Regions from separate parts of the Aurantimonas sp. DM33-3 genome, predicted to be linked through region 4. Evidence: predicted binding sites of a transcription regulator. Region 4 holds the regulator's gene; each other region holds the start of a gene.
What was found. Region 4 encodes PhoB, which activates phosphate uptake and scavenging genes when phosphate is short. Its sites were predicted from a motif close to TGTCATNNANCTGTCAT; they were not measured.

Region 1 (4,112 bases), on a different contig from region 4:
TCTTCCATGGCGGAATATCGGAACGCCGGCGCTCGCACTGTGCCAGCCGCCGGTACCAGAGCGGACATCGACCAGGGCCTCCGCTCCTACATGCTCAAGGTCTACAACCTGATGGCAGGCGGTGTGGCGCTGACCGGCGTCGCGGCCTACGCCCTGTACATGCTGTCCTTCGTGACGAACGACGCCGGTGATGTCGTCGGTCTCACGCAGCTCGGCAACACGCTCTTCAACACGCCGCTCAAATGGGTGGTGATGCTGGCCCCGCTCGGCATGGTCTTCTTCCTGTCGTTCCGGGTCCACAAGATGAGCGTCGCAGCCGCCCAGACGACCTTCTGGATCTATTCGGCGATGGTCGGCGTCTCGCTGGCCTCGATCTTCGCGGTCTATACCGGCGAATCCATCACCCAGGTGTTCTTCATCACCGCAGCCTCCTTCGGCGCGCTGTCGCTCTGGGGCTATACCACCAAGCGGGACATCTCGGGCTGGGGCTCGTTCCTGTTCATGGGCGTGATCGGCATCGTGATCGCGATGGTCGTGAACATCTTCCTCGCCTCGCCGGCCCTGCAGTTCGCCATCTCGGTGATCGGCGTGCTCGTCTTCGCGGGGCTGACCGCCTACGACACGCAGCAGATCAAGGAAATGTACTACGAGGGTGACGGCTCGACCGTCATGGGCCGCAAGGCCGTGATGGGCGCCCTGCGCCTCTATCTCGACTTCCTGAACATGTTCCTGTTCCTGCTGCAGCTGTTCGGCAACCGCGAATAGTCTGCCCGACCAGGGATGTGAGTTGACGAGGGCGGCCCGCGGGCCGCCCTTTTTCGTGGGCGCGGCATCCCGCCGCGGACGCCGTGTTTGGCGATCGCTAGTCGGTGAATTTCCGCGGCCGGCCCTGCAGGGCGGCATTGATCCGCTGCGCTGGGCGGTGCATCAGAAGCGGGACCAAACAAGCGAAGAGCCGCCGCGTCCATGAGTGCCCACACGATCCGTCTCGCCGTCCTTGCGGACGTGCCCGCCCTGACCGCGATCTACGAGGATGCGGTCCTCCACGGCACGGCGTCCTTCGAGCTGGTGCCGCCGGACCAGGCCGAGATGGAAGCGCGCTTCAACGCGATCACCGGGCAGGGCTTTCCCTATATCGTCGCCGAGGACGCGGACGGGACAGTGCTCGGCTACGCCTATGCCAACGCCTTCCGCACGCGGCCGGCCTATCGCTTCGCGGTGGAGGATTCGGTCTATCTGGCGCCCGAAGCGAAAGGCCGCCGGATCGGCACAGATCTCCTGACGCGGCTGGTGGAACTGTCGGCGGAGCGCGGCTTCCGCCAGATGATCGCCGTCATCGGCGGCTCCGACCACACGCCGTCGATCCGCCTGCACGAGCGGGCGGGCTTCAAGATGATCGGCGTGTTCGAGAATTCCGGCTTCAAGTTCGGCCGCTGGATCGACACGGTGCTGATGCAACTGCCCCTCGGCGGCGACAGCCTGCCCGACGAGACGCGCCACCCGGGCTGAGCTTGGCGGATCAGCCGATCTCGGTGCGCTTCAGATTCTTGTCGAAGACGCCCAGCACGGTCGCCAGATCGTGGCCGCGCTTGAGGATCAGCCCGCCGGCGGCGACCACCTGATAGGCGCCCTGCTTGCGGGCGAGCTTGGGGTTCTTCTCGATCCGGTACATCGGCATCTCGCTGGTCCGGCGGAAGACGGAGAAGACCGCCCGGTCCTTCAGCATGTCGATGGCGTAGTCGCGCCATTCGCCGGCGGCGACCATGCGGCCGTAGATACGCAGGATCTGGGAGAGTTCGTGCCGGTCGAAGGACACGATCGGCATGTCCGACGGACGGGAGCCGGGAAACGGCAGGAGATTGGACGCGCTGTCGCCGTTCGATCCGGAAAAATCCAAGTCAGCCCCTCGTGCGATCATGCGCCGCTCGGCGGGGCGCGCTCTGGCTCGTGACCATATGGTGACACGGAAATGGGGTCGCGCCAAAGCGATTCAACCGATCGCCGCGAGACCGTTTCGGCCGGTCGATGCGGGCGTTGCCGCTCAGCGCTGGTGGAACTCGACCTGCGCCGCCGCCAGGATCGGGCCGGGCTTGCCCTCGTCGGTCACCGACTGCAGCAGCGCCGCCCAGCCCCGGCTCTCGCCTTCGGGGCGGGTCAGCATCTCCAGCGGCAGGTCGACCTCTAGCGGTTCGCCGGACCACATGCCGAGGATGCGCCAGTCCTGCACCGCATGGCTGTTGACGATGGTGGTGCCGCGGTTCTCGCCGCGGTCGATCGCCGTCCGGGTCTCGTCGTCATAGGTCACGAGCATCAGCACCGGCTGACGGCCGCCGGCCTTGGCGCCGGCGACGTCGGCGGTGATATGCAGCCGGTCGTCGTCGACGCGCATGGTAACGCTCGCGCCCTTGCCGGCCGCCTTCAGCGGATGATTGTCCATCAGCGCGCGGACCTTGCCCTCATGCGAGCCGATGGCGTCGGCAACGCCGTTCACCACGACCTGCGGGGTGTAGATGGTGGTGGTGCCGAAGGCCGCGGCATAGGCGCGCTGGCGCTCGGTGTTCTCGCTGGAGCCGTGGGTGTCGCGCCAGCCGATATAGTCCCAGTAATCGACGTGATAGGCGAGGGCGAGGATGCCTGGTTCGACGGCGAGCCGGCTGAGAATCCGGTCGGCCGGCGGGCAGGACGAGCAGCCCTGGCTGGTGAAGAGCTCGACGACCTGTTCGACGGGGCGGATCTCGATCTGCCCGGCACCGGCGGCCTGCGCGACCGGCAGCGACGCGGCGAGGAGCGCACACAGACCCGCGAGCATCGGCCTCATGGCGAGACGCTGCGCACGAGCGGCAGGTCCATGCTCGGCGTGACGGCGCAGGGCCGCAGGGATCGGTCGGGGGCTGTGTTCATGATGCGAACCTAGAGGTCGGGACGAACACCCGCTAGTCACTTGGCGGTGACGGAGAGTGCCGGGTCGCCGACATGGCAAAGCCGCCGGTCCTGGAACCGGCGGCTTCGATTGTCAGGCGGGCCGCAGGGACCTGCCGGGATCGCCCATCAGGCGGCGAGGCGGCGCAGGACGTACTGCAGGATGCCGCCGTTGCGGTAATATTCCAGCTCGTCCAGCGTATCGATGCGGGCCTGGATCTTCACCGTCTGCACCGAACCGTCGGACGCCTCGATCCGGGCTTCCAGGATCTGGCGCGGCTTCAGTTCGGTCAGGCCGTCGATGGTCACCTTCTCGTCGCCCTTGATGCCGAGCGACTGCCAGGAGGTGCCTTCCTCCGCGAAGACGAAGGGCACGACGCCCATGCCGACGAGGTTGGAGCGGTGGATGCGCTCGAAGCTCTCGGCGATGACCGCACGCACGCCGAGGAGCACGGTGCCCTTGGCCGCCCAGTCACGCGACGAGCCGGTGCCGTATTCCTTGCCGGCGAAGATGACGAGCGGCACGCCCTCGTCCTTGTACTTCATCGCCGCGTCGTAGATCGGCATCTGCGCGCCGGACGGCTGGTGGCAGGTCACGCCGCCTTCGACGCCGGGCACCATCTCGTTCTTGATGCGGATGTTGGCGAAGGTGCCGCGCATCATGACTTCGTGGTTGCCGCGGCGCGCGCCGTAGGAGTTGAAGTCCACCGGGCGGACCTGATGGCTGACGAGATAGTCGCCGGCCGGGCCGTCCTTCTTGATCGAACCGGCCGGGGAGATGTGGTCGGTCGTGATGGAATCCTTGAACAGGCCGAGGATGCGCGCATCCTTGACGTCCTGAACCGCTTCCGGCTCCTGCTTCATGCCCTCGAAATAGGGCGGGTTCTGCACGTAGGTGGAGCGGTCGTCCCAGTCGTAGGTCAGGCCGCCGGACACCTCGATCTTCTGCCAGTGCTCGTCGCCCTTGAAGACGTCGGCATAGCGGTTCTCGAACATGTCGCGGGTGACCGTCTTGCGGACGATCTCGGCGATTTCCTGCGTCGTCGGCCAGATGTCCTTCAGATAGACGTCGTTGCCGTCCTGATCCTGGCCGAGCGGCTCCTTGGTGATGTCGACGAACATCGAGCCGGCCAGCGCATAGGCGACGACCAGCGGCGGCGAGGCGAGATAGTTCGCCCGCACGTCCGGATTGA
Region 2 (4,112 bases), on a different contig from region 4:
ACGATCTCGTGGATGGCGCGGAAGAAGTCCATCAGCCGGCGGCAGGGCTGCAGGATGTACCAAGGCACCATGTTGTGCGCCGACAGGATGCCGAAGGGGATGGCGAGCAACACGGACAGGACGGTGCCCCACAGGGCGATCTGCACCGTGACGACCATTTCCTCGGCGTAGTAGCGCCAGTCGGTGAAGTCGGGATTGGCGAAGCCGGCGGCGTATTGCGCCATGTTGTCGGCATCGGTGAAGAGATAGGTCCAGCGACCCATCTCGGCCGGTGCCCAGCTCCACAGAAGGGCGGCCGCAAGCCCACCCCAGATCACCGCGTTCCAGGCACTGCGAGACCAGTCGCGGCCGGCATTCAGGTCGGGGGCAGCGGGGCGCGAGAGAGAAACCGCGTCGTCGGTCATCGGGCATCCTGTGATCGGCGAAACCGGCCGGCGCCTGGATACGGTGCCGGCCGGAAGGGTGTGGCGAAGCGTGCGACGGGCAGGGCCCGTCGCGCGTGACGCGTCAGCTCTGCGGAGCGCTCTTGATCTTCTTCTCGTAGCCGGCCTTTTCAGCTTCGAGCTTCTCGATCTCGGCCGTCTTCTCCTCGGCGCTCCGGGACTCGTCGGCCTCGATCTGGGCGATCGTCTTCGACAGTTCCATCACGCGGATCGGCAGGAGCTGGTCATTGGTGGATGCGACGAAGGGCGCCCATTCGAGGCCGGCAAGGACTTCCTTCTCGTGGGCCACGTCACCGGTCGACTGGTCGGTGCCGTAGGTCACGAAGAACTCCCTGATCTTGTCCTTGCTCTCCTGCGGCAGGTTGGTGTTCCACACGATCGGATCGGCCGGGATCAGCGGCGACTTCCAGATCACCTTGATCTTGGCGAAGGCGTCCGGATTGTTCTTCTCGATGAGGGCGAGGCTCTCGGTATTGTTCGCCGCCGCATCGACCTGGCCGTTGGCGACGGCCATGGCGTTGGTCTCGTGGTTGGCGTTGGTGACGTTCTTGAAGCACTCCTTCGGGTCGACGCCGTTGGCGGCGAAGACGAAGGTCATCGGGACGAGATAGCCGGAGGTCGAGTTCGGGTCACCGAGGCCGAAATTCAGCGACTGGTCGCATTTCAGGAGATCCTCGACCTTCTCGAGCGGCGAGTCCTTCGGTGCGAGCACCAGCGACCAGTAGCCGGGATTGCCGGAGATATCGACGGTCTGGGCGAAGATCTCGCCATTGGCGCGATCAACGGCTTCCATGGCGGACTTGTTGCCGTACCAGGCGAGCTGCACCTTGTCGAAACGCATGCCCTCGATGACGCCGGCATAGTCGGACGCGAAGAAGGGCTTCACGGCGAGGCCGGTCTTCTCTTCCATGTCGGCGAGGAACGGCTCCCATTTCGGCCGCAGATTCTGCTGGCTCTCGGTGGAGATGATGCCGAAGGCGAGCTCGTCCTGGGCAAGCGCCGTGGTCGAGATGCCGGCGACCATCGTGGCGGCGGCGAGTGTGCGAAGAACCATGTTCATGGCGTTGTTTCCCCTGTTGCGTTTGGCTGTCGTGGTGACTTCAGGCCGGCACCAGCGCCGGTGCGGTCACCGGCGCCTGCTTCGTCGCCCGGACGCGCCTGTCGGCGTCGACCGGCAGCGCGTCCGGAAGAACGAGCTCTTCCGAATCCGCGCCGTAGAGCTCGGTCAGAAAGGCGTTGGTCAGTGCGTGGGAGGGGCCGTCATAGACGACCTCGCCGCCGCGCAGCGCGATGGTGCGGGGACAGTAGCGGCGGGCATATTCGACCTGATGCAGCGACACGACGGCGGTGATCCCGTCGGTGCGGTTGATCTCGGCGATCACGTCCATCACGCGGCGGGCCGAGGCAGGATCGAGCGAGGCGATCGGCTCGTCGGCAAGGATGACGCGGGATTTCTGCACAAGGCAGCGGGCGATGGTCGCGCGCTGCTGCTGGCCGCCGGACAGGGTGGAGGCGCGCTGCCAGGCGACTTCCGGAATGCCGACGCGGCCGAGCGCGGCACGCGCCGCAAGCTTCTCATCGCGCGAGAACCAGCCGAGCGTGCCGCGCCAGCGCGGAATGCGCCCGAGATTGCCGAGCAGGACATTGGTGATGACCGGCAGCCGCGAGACGAGATTGAACTGCTGGAAGATGACGCCGATCTCGCGGCGCATGGCGCGCGCGCCGGCGCCGAGCCTACCGTCGGACTGGATCGGCGCGCCGAACAGCGCAATGCTCGATCCGGTGCCGCGGTCGGCGCGTTCGAGGCCGGCGATATGGCGGATCAGCGTCGACTTGCCGGAACCGGACGCGCCGATCAGCGCGACCATCTCGCCTTCGGCAATGGTCAGGCTGACCTTGTCGAGCGCCTGCTTCAGGGCGAAGCGCTTGGACAGGTCTTTGATCACTATGGCGCTCATGCGGGCTCCCGTCCAGCGTCTCGACGGGTGACTCTTAGGAGCGCTCCATGTGGGTGCGATGACGACTTTCTAAACGTTCGATGACAGCCGCTCGGCAGCATCGAAGCGCGGCGGATTATCCGCCGTGACGGTCGAGAAACGCCCGCGCGTCAAGGTTTTGGAAGTCGGCGAGGGCGGCGCGCAGCGTCTCGTGCGGCCAGTCCCACCACGCCAGCGCATCCATGCGCGCGCCGATCTCGGCGTCAAAACGCGGCCGGATCGGCCGGGCGGGAACGCCGCCGACGATCGTGTAAGCCGGCACGTCCTTCGAGACGACCGCGCCCGCGCCGATCGCGGCGCCGTTGCCGATGGTGACGCCGGGCAGGATCGTCGCGCCATGGCCGATCCAGACATCGTGGCCGATGACGACCCGGTGCGCGCGGCGCCAGTCGAAGAAGCCCGCTTCGTTCTCTTCACCGTCAAAATAATCACCGGCCCGGTAGGTGAAATGGTGCTGGGTGGCGCGCCATGTCGGGTGGTTGGTGGCGTTGATGCGGACGCAAGCGGCGATGTTCACGAACTTGCCGATCGCCGTGCACCAGATGCTGCCGTCTTCCATCACGTAGGAATAGTCGCCGAGGACGGTCTCGGTCAGGCGGCAGCGTTCGGCGATCTCGGTGTAGCGCCCGAGAGCGCAATCCTCGATCTCGGCGCTGGGGTGGACCAGCGGCGATAGGGAGAGCTTCGGCATTCAGGCCGCCTTGCGGGCGGAGAAGGCGGAGACATCGATGATCCGCGTCGCGATCCGCTCGCGCACCGCCGCATCGTGGAAGATGCCGAGCACGGCGGTGCCCGCCGCGGTCTTGGCCTCGATCATCTCGCAGACCACGTCGCGGTTCTGCGCGTCGAGCGAGGCGGTCGGTTCGTCGAGCAGCAGCAGCGGGTGGTCGGTGATGAAGCCGCGGGCGATGTTCACCCGCTGCTTCTCGCCGCCGGAGAAGGTGGCGGGCGGCAGCTCGAACAGCGGCTCGGGCAGATTGAGGCGGGCCAGCAGAACGCGGGCCCGTTCGCGCGCCGCCTCGGGCGCCGTGCCACGGGCGACGAGCGGCTCAGCGACGACGTCGAGCGCCGGCACGCGCGGGATGGCGCGCAGGAACTGGCTGACATAGCCGATCGCGTCGCGGCGAAGGGCGATGATCCGGCGCGGGTCGCCGGTGGCGAGGTCCGTCTGGTTGCCAGTGGCCCCGTCGCGGATCAGGATTTCGCCGGAATCGACGGCGTAATTTCCATAGACCATGCGCAGGATCGACGATTTGCCGACCCCCGAGGGGCCGCCCAGCACGACGCATTCGCCGGGCGCGACGGTGAAGGAGGCCGCCTCGACGACCGGCAGGCGAATGCCGCCGCGCAGATGCATGTTGAAGGACTTGGCGACGTCGCGGACCGTGAGGATCGGCTGGGAAGGCACGGACATGGCTCAGCTTTCCGGGATCGAGGCAACAAGGAGCTGGGTGTAGGCATGGTGCGGGTCGTCGAGGACCCGGTCGGTCAGGCCCTGTTCGATGACGCGGCCGGCCTTCATGACGATCATGCGCTGCGAGAGAAGCCGCGCCACGGCGAGGTCGTGGGTGACGATCACCACCGACAGGCCCATCTCGGCGACCAGCGAGCGGATCAGGTCGAGCAGCCGGGCCTGGACCGAAACGTCGAGCCCGCCGGTCGGCTCGTCCAT
Region 3 (4,112 bases), on a different contig from region 4:
CGATCCACTCCGTCACCCAGTTGGCACCGTAGCCATGCGCATGCACCGCGGTGACGAGGTTCATCGCCGCCGCGCCGGCGGACAGCACCTGCTCCCATACCGGGATCTTCACATGCTCGCGGGCCGTCGACACGATTCCGATGACCAGCGGGCTGCGGCTGAGCCGGGTCGATTCGGCGCGCTGGCGCGCCTCGCTCAGCGGTGCGCCCTCGCGCGCCTCGGCCAGTTCGGCGAGCGCCTTGCCCAGGTCGATCGCCGCGTCGCCGCGGTAGAGGATGAAACGCCACGGCGCCAGCTTGCCGTGATCGGGAACGCGCGATGCGATCTGCAGGATCTGATCGAGCTCGGCCCCTTCGGGCGCCGGTGCTGTGAGCAGCGGAATCGGGATCGAGCGCCGGGTGGCGAGGAATGTCGTCGTGTCGGTCAAGGCAGCGTCCTTACGTGATGGCGCGTTCCAGCTAGCCCCTGGCGGCCGCCAGATCAAACCGGCCGCGCCCCGCGAAACGGCGGATCGGCGCGGCGAATTCGCCGTGGCATGAGCATTCGCCTTGAATTCGTCCATCATCTGGGGTCATGAGAGACGGGGTTTGTGAAAGCAGGGGTCTGGTTCGTGGCGGTCGATGCCCGTCTTGTGGCGATCATCAGTTCGATAGTGGTCGCGACGAGTCCGGGGCTGGCGCAGGATATCCCGATTCCGTCGCTGCTCGATCGCGGGGGCGGTCTGTTCGGCGGCGAGCCGCGCAAGCCGGGCGCCTATGTCTCCCCTTCCGCCAGCGAATTGCTGCCCAACGCCGCGGATGTTGGCGCAGCGCCGACGCGCGGCCTGCAGCGGTTCGACCCGATCGCCCTGCCCGTCGCGCCCGGCATTCCGAAGGCGCCGAAGATCGAGCTTCCGGGTCTGCCCGCCTACGCCCCGCAGAACATGCCCAGCCAGGACATCATCCGTTCGCGCGCGACGCTGACCCTGAAGGCCCGGCTGACCGAGGACGGCGAGCCGATCCCCAACGGGCTCGTCTGGCGGCTGTTCTCGGCCATTCCGGCCATCGACGGACGCGCGACCCTGATCGCCTCGTCCGAAAGCAGCGAAGCCAATTTCGAGGTCCCGGCGGGGTCCTACATCCTGCACGTCGGATTCGGCCGCGCCGGGGTCGTGAAGCGGATCGACTTCACCGGCGTGAAGACGCAGGAGACCATCACGCTCAATGCCGGCGGCCTGCGGCTGGACGCCATGGTCGGCGACGGCCAGACGATCGAGCCGGCCCGCCTCTCCTTCGACGTCTACAGCGACGCCGAGAACGAGAGCGACCGCGACCTGATCGCCAGCGACGTGCCGCCCAACAAGGTGCTGCGGCTGAACGCCGGCACCTATCACATCGTGTCCAGCTACGGCTCGGTGAACGCCTCGGTGCGGGCCGACATCCGCGTCGAGCCGGGCAAGGTCACCGACGCCACGTTGCAGCACCGTGCCGCCCTGTTGACGATGAAGCTGGTGCGCGAGCCCGGCGGCGAGGCAATCGCCGACACGGCATGGTCGGTGACCACGGCCTCGGGCGACCCGGTGCGCGAAAGCGTCGGCGCGTTTCCGTCGATGGTGCTGGCCTCGGGCGACTACGTCATCGTCGCCCGCAACAACGACAAGGTCTACCAGCGGGCCTTCGCGGTGGAACCCGGCCAGAACACCGACGTGGAAGTGCTGACGTCGGATCTCGCGGAGACGCCGGACCCGCTTGCCGGATCGGGCGACTAGCCCCCTCGATCATCCCCTTCGGTCGAAGATCCGAATCAGGCGGCGATCGGTTCGAACTCGGACTGTGGCTGGGCGGCCGGCCGCGCCAGATTGAACACGGCCTGGCGCAGGCGCTCGGTCAAGAGCCGTCGGTCGCCGATGGCGGACAATTCCCCGGATGCGATCAACGGCCCGATGCTGAGGTCGATGGACCGGCCGTATCTGCGCCGGAACTCACCGATCAGTAGCCCGACGCGGAGCGTCATCGACCAGCGGCTGACGAAATGGAACAGCGGCCCGTTCTGGCCGTGGACATGGATCGGCAGGACGGCGGCGCCGCCCGACCGGATCAGCCGCGCCGTGAACTGCTTCCAGGGCAGATCGGCAGCCTCGCCGAAGATCTTCGGCGCCGTGGCCACGCCGCCGGCCGGAAAGACGACGATGGTCGTGCCCTCGGCCAGAAGCCGCATCGCCTCGACCCGGGTGGCCATGTTGGCGGCCATCGCCGCGCGCGTCTCCTCGAAGGTCACCGGCAGCCCATAGGCGGCCATTTCGGGGATCTTCATCAGATCGGCATTGATGAGGATGCGGAACGGCCGGCCGAGCTGTTCGGCCAGGGCCAGAAGCGCGACGCCGTCGCCGATCCCGAAGGGATGGTTGGCGACCATCACCAGACGCTCGGGCAATGTTGCCGGGTCCGGCAGGCGGCCTTCGATCCGCAGGCTGATCCGCATCAGATCGAGCATCATGCCGAAGGCCGGCACGTCGCCGGATGCGAGATGGCGCTGCCAGACCGCATAGAGCCGGGCAAGCCGGCGGCGGCCGGAGAGCTCTTCCATGGAGCGGATGGCGAGGCGCCGGACGAGCGTGTCCGAGGGACGGGCGTAGGTCAGATGGGTCGTGGTTCGCATCGGCCGGCCATGAACGGTTTTCCCGTCCCTAGCCGACGACCGATGACAGGCCGATGACGAAAACGGGCCCCGGATCGGCTCCGGGGCCCGTCGAATGTTCGTCTCAGGCGACCTTGCGGCGCGCCTCCTGCCGGCGCTTCAGGTCCGGCGGCACGGCCTCGTCGGCGAGCGCCGCGACCGCATCGTCCAGCGCCATCGGCGTCTGTTCGCGCGCGCCCAGACGGCGGATGTTGACGGTCCGCTCCTCGGCCTCGCGCTTGCCGCAGACCATGATCACCGGGACCTTGGCCATGGAGTGCTCGCGGACCTTGTAGTTGATCTTCTCGTTGCGCAGATCGGTCTCGACCTGCAGGCCGGCCTGGCGCAGTTCCTCGGCGACCTGCAGCGCATAGTCGTCGGCTTCGGAGGTGATCGTCGCCACGACGACCTGCAGCGGCGACAGCCACAGCGGCAGATGGCCGGCGCAGTTCTCGATCAGGATGCCGATGAAGCGCTCGACCGAGCCCAGCATCGCGCGATGCAGCATCACCGGCGTCTTCTTCTCCGAATCGCGATCGATGTAGAACGCGCCGAAGCGGCCCGGCAGGTTAAAGTCCACCTGGTTGGTGCCGACCTGCCATTGCCGGCCGATCGCGTCGCGCAGGGTGTACTCGTATTTCGGGCCGTAGAACGCCCCGTCACCCTCGGCGACGGCCGTGGTTATGTGGCCCTCGCCCTGCTCCTCGATGATGGCGAGAACGTCGCGCATCGAGGCTTCCGCCTTGTCCCACAATTCGTCGGACCCGACGCGCTTCTCGGGCCGCGTGGACAGCTTCACCAGCACGTCCTCGAAGCCGAAATCGCGATAGATCGACAGGATCAGATCGTTGATCTTCAGGCTCTCGGCGGTGATCTGCTCCTCGGTGCAGAAGACGTGGGCGTCATCCTGCGTGAAGGCGCGCACGCGCATCAGCCCGTGCAGCGCGCCGGACGGCTCGTAGCGATGCACGGCGCCGAACTCGGCGATCTTCAGCGGCAGGTCGCGATAGCTCTTCAGCCCGTGCTTGAAGATCTGCACGTGCCCAGGGCAGTTCATCGGCTTCAGCGCGAAGACCCGCTCGTCCTCCGTCTCGGTGACGAACATGTCCTCGTGATATTTCTCCCAGTGCCCGGAGGTCTCCCAGAGCGAGCGCTCGAGGAGCTGCGGCGCGTTCACTTCCTGGTAGCCCTCGGCCTCCTGGCGCCGGCGCACATAGGAAACGAGCGTCTGGTAGAGACGCCAGCCCTTGGGATGCCAGAACACCGTGCCCGGCGCGTCCTCCTGGAAATGGAACAGGTCCATCTCGCGGCCGAGCCGCCGGTGGTCGCGCTTCTCGGCCTCTTCCAGCATGTGGAGATAGGCCGCGAGCTGCTCCTTGGTGGCCCAGGCGGTACCGTAGATGCGCGTCAGCATCGGATTGTTGGAATCGCCGCGCCAGTAGGCGCCGGCCACCTTC
Region 4 (4,112 bases):
TCGAGGAGAACCAGGTGACGGCGCTCATCGGACCGTCGGGCTGCGGCAAGTCGACCTTCCTGCGCTGCCTGAACCGGATGAACGACACGATCGACATCGCCAGGGTGGGCGGCAAGATCACCCTGGACGGCGAGGACGTCTACGATCCGGCGATCGACGTGGTCGAGCTGCGGGCGCGGGTCGGCATGGTCTTCCAGAAGCCCAACCCGTTTCCGAAGTCGATCTTCGACAATGTCGCCTACGGTCCGAAGATCCACGGGCTCGCCTCGACCAAGGCCGAGCTCGAGGAGATCGTCGTCACCAGCCTGCGCAAGGCCGGCCTCTACGAAGAGGTCAAGGACCGGCTCGCCGAGCCGGGCACCGGCCTGTCGGGCGGCCAGCAGCAGCGCCTGTGCATCGCCCGCGCCATCGCGGTGTCGCCCGAGGTGATCCTGATGGACGAGCCCTGTTCGGCCCTCGATCCGATCGCGACCGCCAAGGTCGAGGAACTGATCGACGAGCTGAAGCAGAACTACACCATCGTCATCGTCACCCATTCGATGCAGCAGGCGGCGCGCGTCTCGCAGCGCACGGCGATGTTCCATCTCGGCTATCTGGTGGAGGTCGGCCCGACGGAGAAGATGTTCTCCAACCCGGACGACAAGCGCACCCAGGACTACATCACCGGCCGCTTCGGCTGAACGAAGGCAAGGAAGCGTCATGCCCATGACCGAACATACAGTCACGTCCTACGAAGACGAGCTGAAGCTGATCGTCCGCCGGATCTCGGAAATGGGTGGGATGGCCGAGCGGATGGTCGAACAGTCGGTCGCCGCGCTGATGCGCAGCGACTGGGGGCTGGCCCAGTCGGTGGTCGCCGACGATCTGCTGCTGGACGATGCCCAGCGGGCGCTCGACGAGCGGGCGATCATGACCATCGCCAAGCGCCAGCCGATGGCCGTCGACCTGCGCGAGATCGTCGGCGCCATCCGCATCTCCAACGACCTGGAGCGGATCGGCGACCTGGCCAAGAACATCGCCAAGCGGGTGATCGCGGTCCACGACCATGCCCATCCGGTGCAGCTGGTGCGCGGCATCGAGCATCTGTCGGAAATGGCGCTGGAGCAGCTCAAGGAAGTGCTCGACGCCTATGGCGAGCGGGACTACGAGCGCGCGCTCGCCATGCGCGAGAACGACGAGCAGATCGACGCGATGTACACCTCGATCTTCCGCGAGCTCCTGACCTACATGATGGAGGATCCGCGCAACATCACCTCCTGCACCCATCTCCTGTTCTCGGCCAAGAACATCGAGCGGATCGGCGATCACGCCACCAACATCGCCGAGACGGTCTATTACATCCAGACCGGCAAGCAGCTCGAGAACGAGCGGCCGAAGGGCGACAACACGGCGACGATGACCCAGCCGGTGCCGAACGACCCGCCGAGCCAGGCTGACGGGGGCTGAAACCGATGAGCGCACGGATCGTCGTCGTCGAGGACGAGGAAGCCCTCGGCATTCTCCTGCGGTACAATCTCGAGGCCGAGGGCTACGTCGTCGACGTCATCGACCGGGGCGACGAGGCCGACATCCGGCTGAAGGAGGAGGTGCCCGACCTCCTGATCCTCGACTGGATGCTGCCGGGCCTCTCGGGCGTCGAGCTGTGCCGGCGGCTGCGCCAGCGCGAGGAGACCGAGCGCCTGCCGATCCTGATGCTGACGGCGCGCGGCGAGGAGAGCGAGCGGGTGCGCGGCCTGTCGGTCGGCGCGGACGACTATGTCGTCAAGCCGTTCTCGACGCCGGAGCTGATTGCCCGGGTGCGGGCCATGCTGCGCCGCTCCAAGCCCGAGAAGATCTCCAGCCAGCTTGTCGCCGGCGACATCGACCTCGACCGCGAGACCCATCGGGTGCGGCGCGCCGGCCGCGAGCTCAAGCTCGGACCGACCGAGTTCAAGCTGATGGAATTCTTCATGCAGTCGCCGGGCCGGGTGTTCTCCCGCGAGCAGCTGCTCGACGGCGTGTGGGGCCGCGACATCTATGTCGACGAGCGCACGGTGGACGTGCATGTCGGCCGGCTGCGCAAGGCGATCAATCGCGGCCGCGAGCGCGACCCGATCCGCACCGTGCGCGGCGCCGGCTATGCGCTGGACGAGCAGTTCAGCGCCGCCAGGTCCCCGGCCGCGCCGGCCCGCACGCGACTGAGCGCCGGCGCCTGACGGGTCTCCGCCCGGCGCCGGGCGGCTTCTTCACGAGCCTGAAACGCAAACACCCCGCGCGGCCTGGCCACGCGGGGTGTTTTTCATTCGGTGGGGCCTGCGGCGCCTAGCGGGCGCGGCGGCGATCCGAGAAGGGCTGGAAGGCCAGCTTGGCGTGATAGGCGCAATAGGGCGAGGCATCGCGGGCGTTGTTGCCGCAGAAATGGAAGTCCGGCTTCATCGGGTCGCCGACCGGCCATTTGCAGGTGGTCTCGGTCAGCTCGACGAGGCTGAGCTTGCGGGCGATCGGCACCACTTCGGCGCTCTCGCGCTCCTGCGGCTGATCCATCACCTCCAGCTCTTCCTCCGGCTCCATCTTCAGCGCGGTGGCGCCCATGGTGCGCGGCATGGAGCGGCTCGGGGCCTGCTGCTGCGAGGCGGCGACCAGACGGGCCGGCACCACCATCTCGACAGTCTCGACCTCGGCCGTGCGGCGCGGGGCAGGGCGCTCGACGGCGACCGGCTGCGCGACATTCGGCTGGCGGGCCCGCGATTCGAGTTTCAGGCGGTGCACCTTGCCGATCACGGCATTGCGGCTGACGCCGCCCAGGCGGTCGGCGATCTGGCTGGCACTCAGGCCTTCGGTCCAGAGCTGCTTGAGCAGCTCCACGCGTTCGTCAGTCCAGCCCATGGCAAGCTCCTTTCGGCATAGTCGCGACGGCTGGAATCCCTCCACAAGCGCGACGGCTGACCGCGCCAGAACGCACAAGATATATTGAGGAACTAGGTCCGCCGCACGAAATCTAGTATCTTGACGGCAAGATAGCCCAGCCGCGGACTCGCTGACAAGGCTCGCCGGGGACGCAGGGGAATCGTTTGGGGCTTTTCCCCAGCCTTTGTTGCCGCCCGTGACGTTCGTCAAGCCTATGACCGACAAGCAGGGCGAAAATGCGGTTCGATTGACACCGCGTCGGCTCGCCATGGTATAGCGGAAGCTCCGAAGTCTCGGAAAACGCTCGAAAGCCTGCCCCATCGGCAGGCTTTGGCGTTTCAAGCATCCCGCCCCAGCGGTTCGCGCGCCGGACCGATCCCGCAACAACAACCGGATCCGACTCTTACGATCCAGCAAAGTCAAAGGCCATGGCTGACACGACGGACCATTCCTCGCCACTCTTCGAGACCTATGCACGCGCGCCGCTCGCCTTCGAGCGCGGCAGCGGTGTCTGGCTGGAGACCCGCGACGGCCGACGTTTCATGGACTTCGGCGGCGGCATCGCGGTGAACTGCCTCGGCCATGCCCATCCGCATCTCGTCGAGACGATGAAGGCGCAGGCCGAGAAGCTGTGGCACGTCTCCAATCTCTACGAGATCCCAGACCAGACGCGGATGGCCGAACGGCTGACGGCGGCGACTTTCGCCGACCGCGCCTTCTTCGCCAATTCCGGCGCCGAGGCGGTGGAATGCGCGATCAAGACCGCGCGGCGCTATCACTACGTCAACGGCGCGCCGGAGCGCTATCGCATCCTGACCTTCGAGGGCGCCTTTCACGGGCGCACGCTGGCGACCATCGCGGCCGGCGGGCAGAAGAAATATCTCGAGGGCTACGGCCCGAAGGTCGAGGGCTTCGACCAGTTGCCCTTCGGCGACCATGACGCGCTGCGCGAGGCGGCGGCCCAGCCGGACGTCGCGGCGATCCTGATCGAGCCGATCCAGGGCGAGGGGGGCATTCGCAGCGTGCCGCCCATGTGCCTGACGGGCCTGCGCGAGATGTGCGACAATCTCGGCATCCTCCTGATCTACGACGAGGTGCAGACCGGCGTCGGGCGGACCGGCAAGTTCTTCGCCTACCAGCATTCGGGCGCCGCACCCGACATCCTCGCCTCGGCCAAGGGCATCGGCGGCGGCTTTCCGCTCGGCGTGTGCCTGGCGACGGAGCGG

Region 1: the regulator PhoB is predicted to act here: its motif matches at 1,948-1,964, upstream of H9Q09_RS14515 (DUF2794 domain-containing protein).
Region 2: the regulator PhoB is predicted to act here: its motif matches at 2,449-2,465, upstream of phnC (phosphonate ABC transporter ATP-binding protein).
Region 3: the regulator PhoB is predicted to act here: its motif matches at 2,680-2,696, upstream of H9Q09_RS00575 (1-acyl-sn-glycerol-3-phosphate acyltransferase).

Annotation. Positions count from the first base shown of each region.
Region 1 is NZ_JACSGS010000010.1:75,613-79,724, forward strand. It holds gene H9Q09_RS14505 (Bax inhibitor-1/YccA family protein) at 7-765, shown strand; gene H9Q09_RS14510 (GNAT family N-acetyltransferase) at 967-1,509, shown strand; gene H9Q09_RS14515 (DUF2794 domain-containing protein) at 1,520-1,825, opposite strand; gene H9Q09_RS14520 (DUF1223 domain-containing protein) at 2,042-2,809, opposite strand; gene acnA (aconitate hydratase AcnA) at 3,049-4,112, opposite strand, start outside.
Region 2 is NZ_JACSGS010000021.1:15,127-19,238, forward strand. It holds gene phnE (phosphonate ABC transporter, permease protein PhnE) at 1-404, opposite strand, end outside; gene phnD (phosphonate ABC transporter substrate-binding protein) at 508-1,503, opposite strand; gene phnC (phosphonate ABC transporter ATP-binding protein) at 1,544-2,401, opposite strand; gene H9Q09_RS20305 (DapH/DapD/GlmU-related protein) at 2,517-3,131, opposite strand; gene phnL (phosphonate C-P lyase system protein PhnL) at 3,132-3,854, opposite strand; gene phnK (phosphonate C-P lyase system protein PhnK) at 3,858-4,112, opposite strand, start outside.
Region 3 is NZ_JACSGS010000001.1:104,503-108,614, reverse strand. It holds gene H9Q09_RS00585 (nitroreductase) at 1-427, opposite strand, end outside; gene H9Q09_RS00580 (hypothetical protein) at 590-1,747, shown strand; gene H9Q09_RS00575 (1-acyl-sn-glycerol-3-phosphate acyltransferase) at 1,783-2,637, opposite strand; gene thrS (threonine--tRNA ligase) at 2,741-4,112, opposite strand, start outside.
Region 4 is NZ_JACSGS010000003.1:72,275-76,386, reverse strand. It holds gene pstB (phosphate ABC transporter ATP-binding protein PstB) at 1-680, shown strand, start outside; gene phoU (phosphate signaling complex protein PhoU) at 700-1,446, shown strand; gene phoB (phosphate regulon transcriptional regulator PhoB) at 1,452-2,195, shown strand; gene H9Q09_RS05345 (GcrA family cell cycle regulator) at 2,302-2,865, opposite strand; gene H9Q09_RS05340 (aspartate aminotransferase family protein) at 3,315-4,112, shown strand, end outside.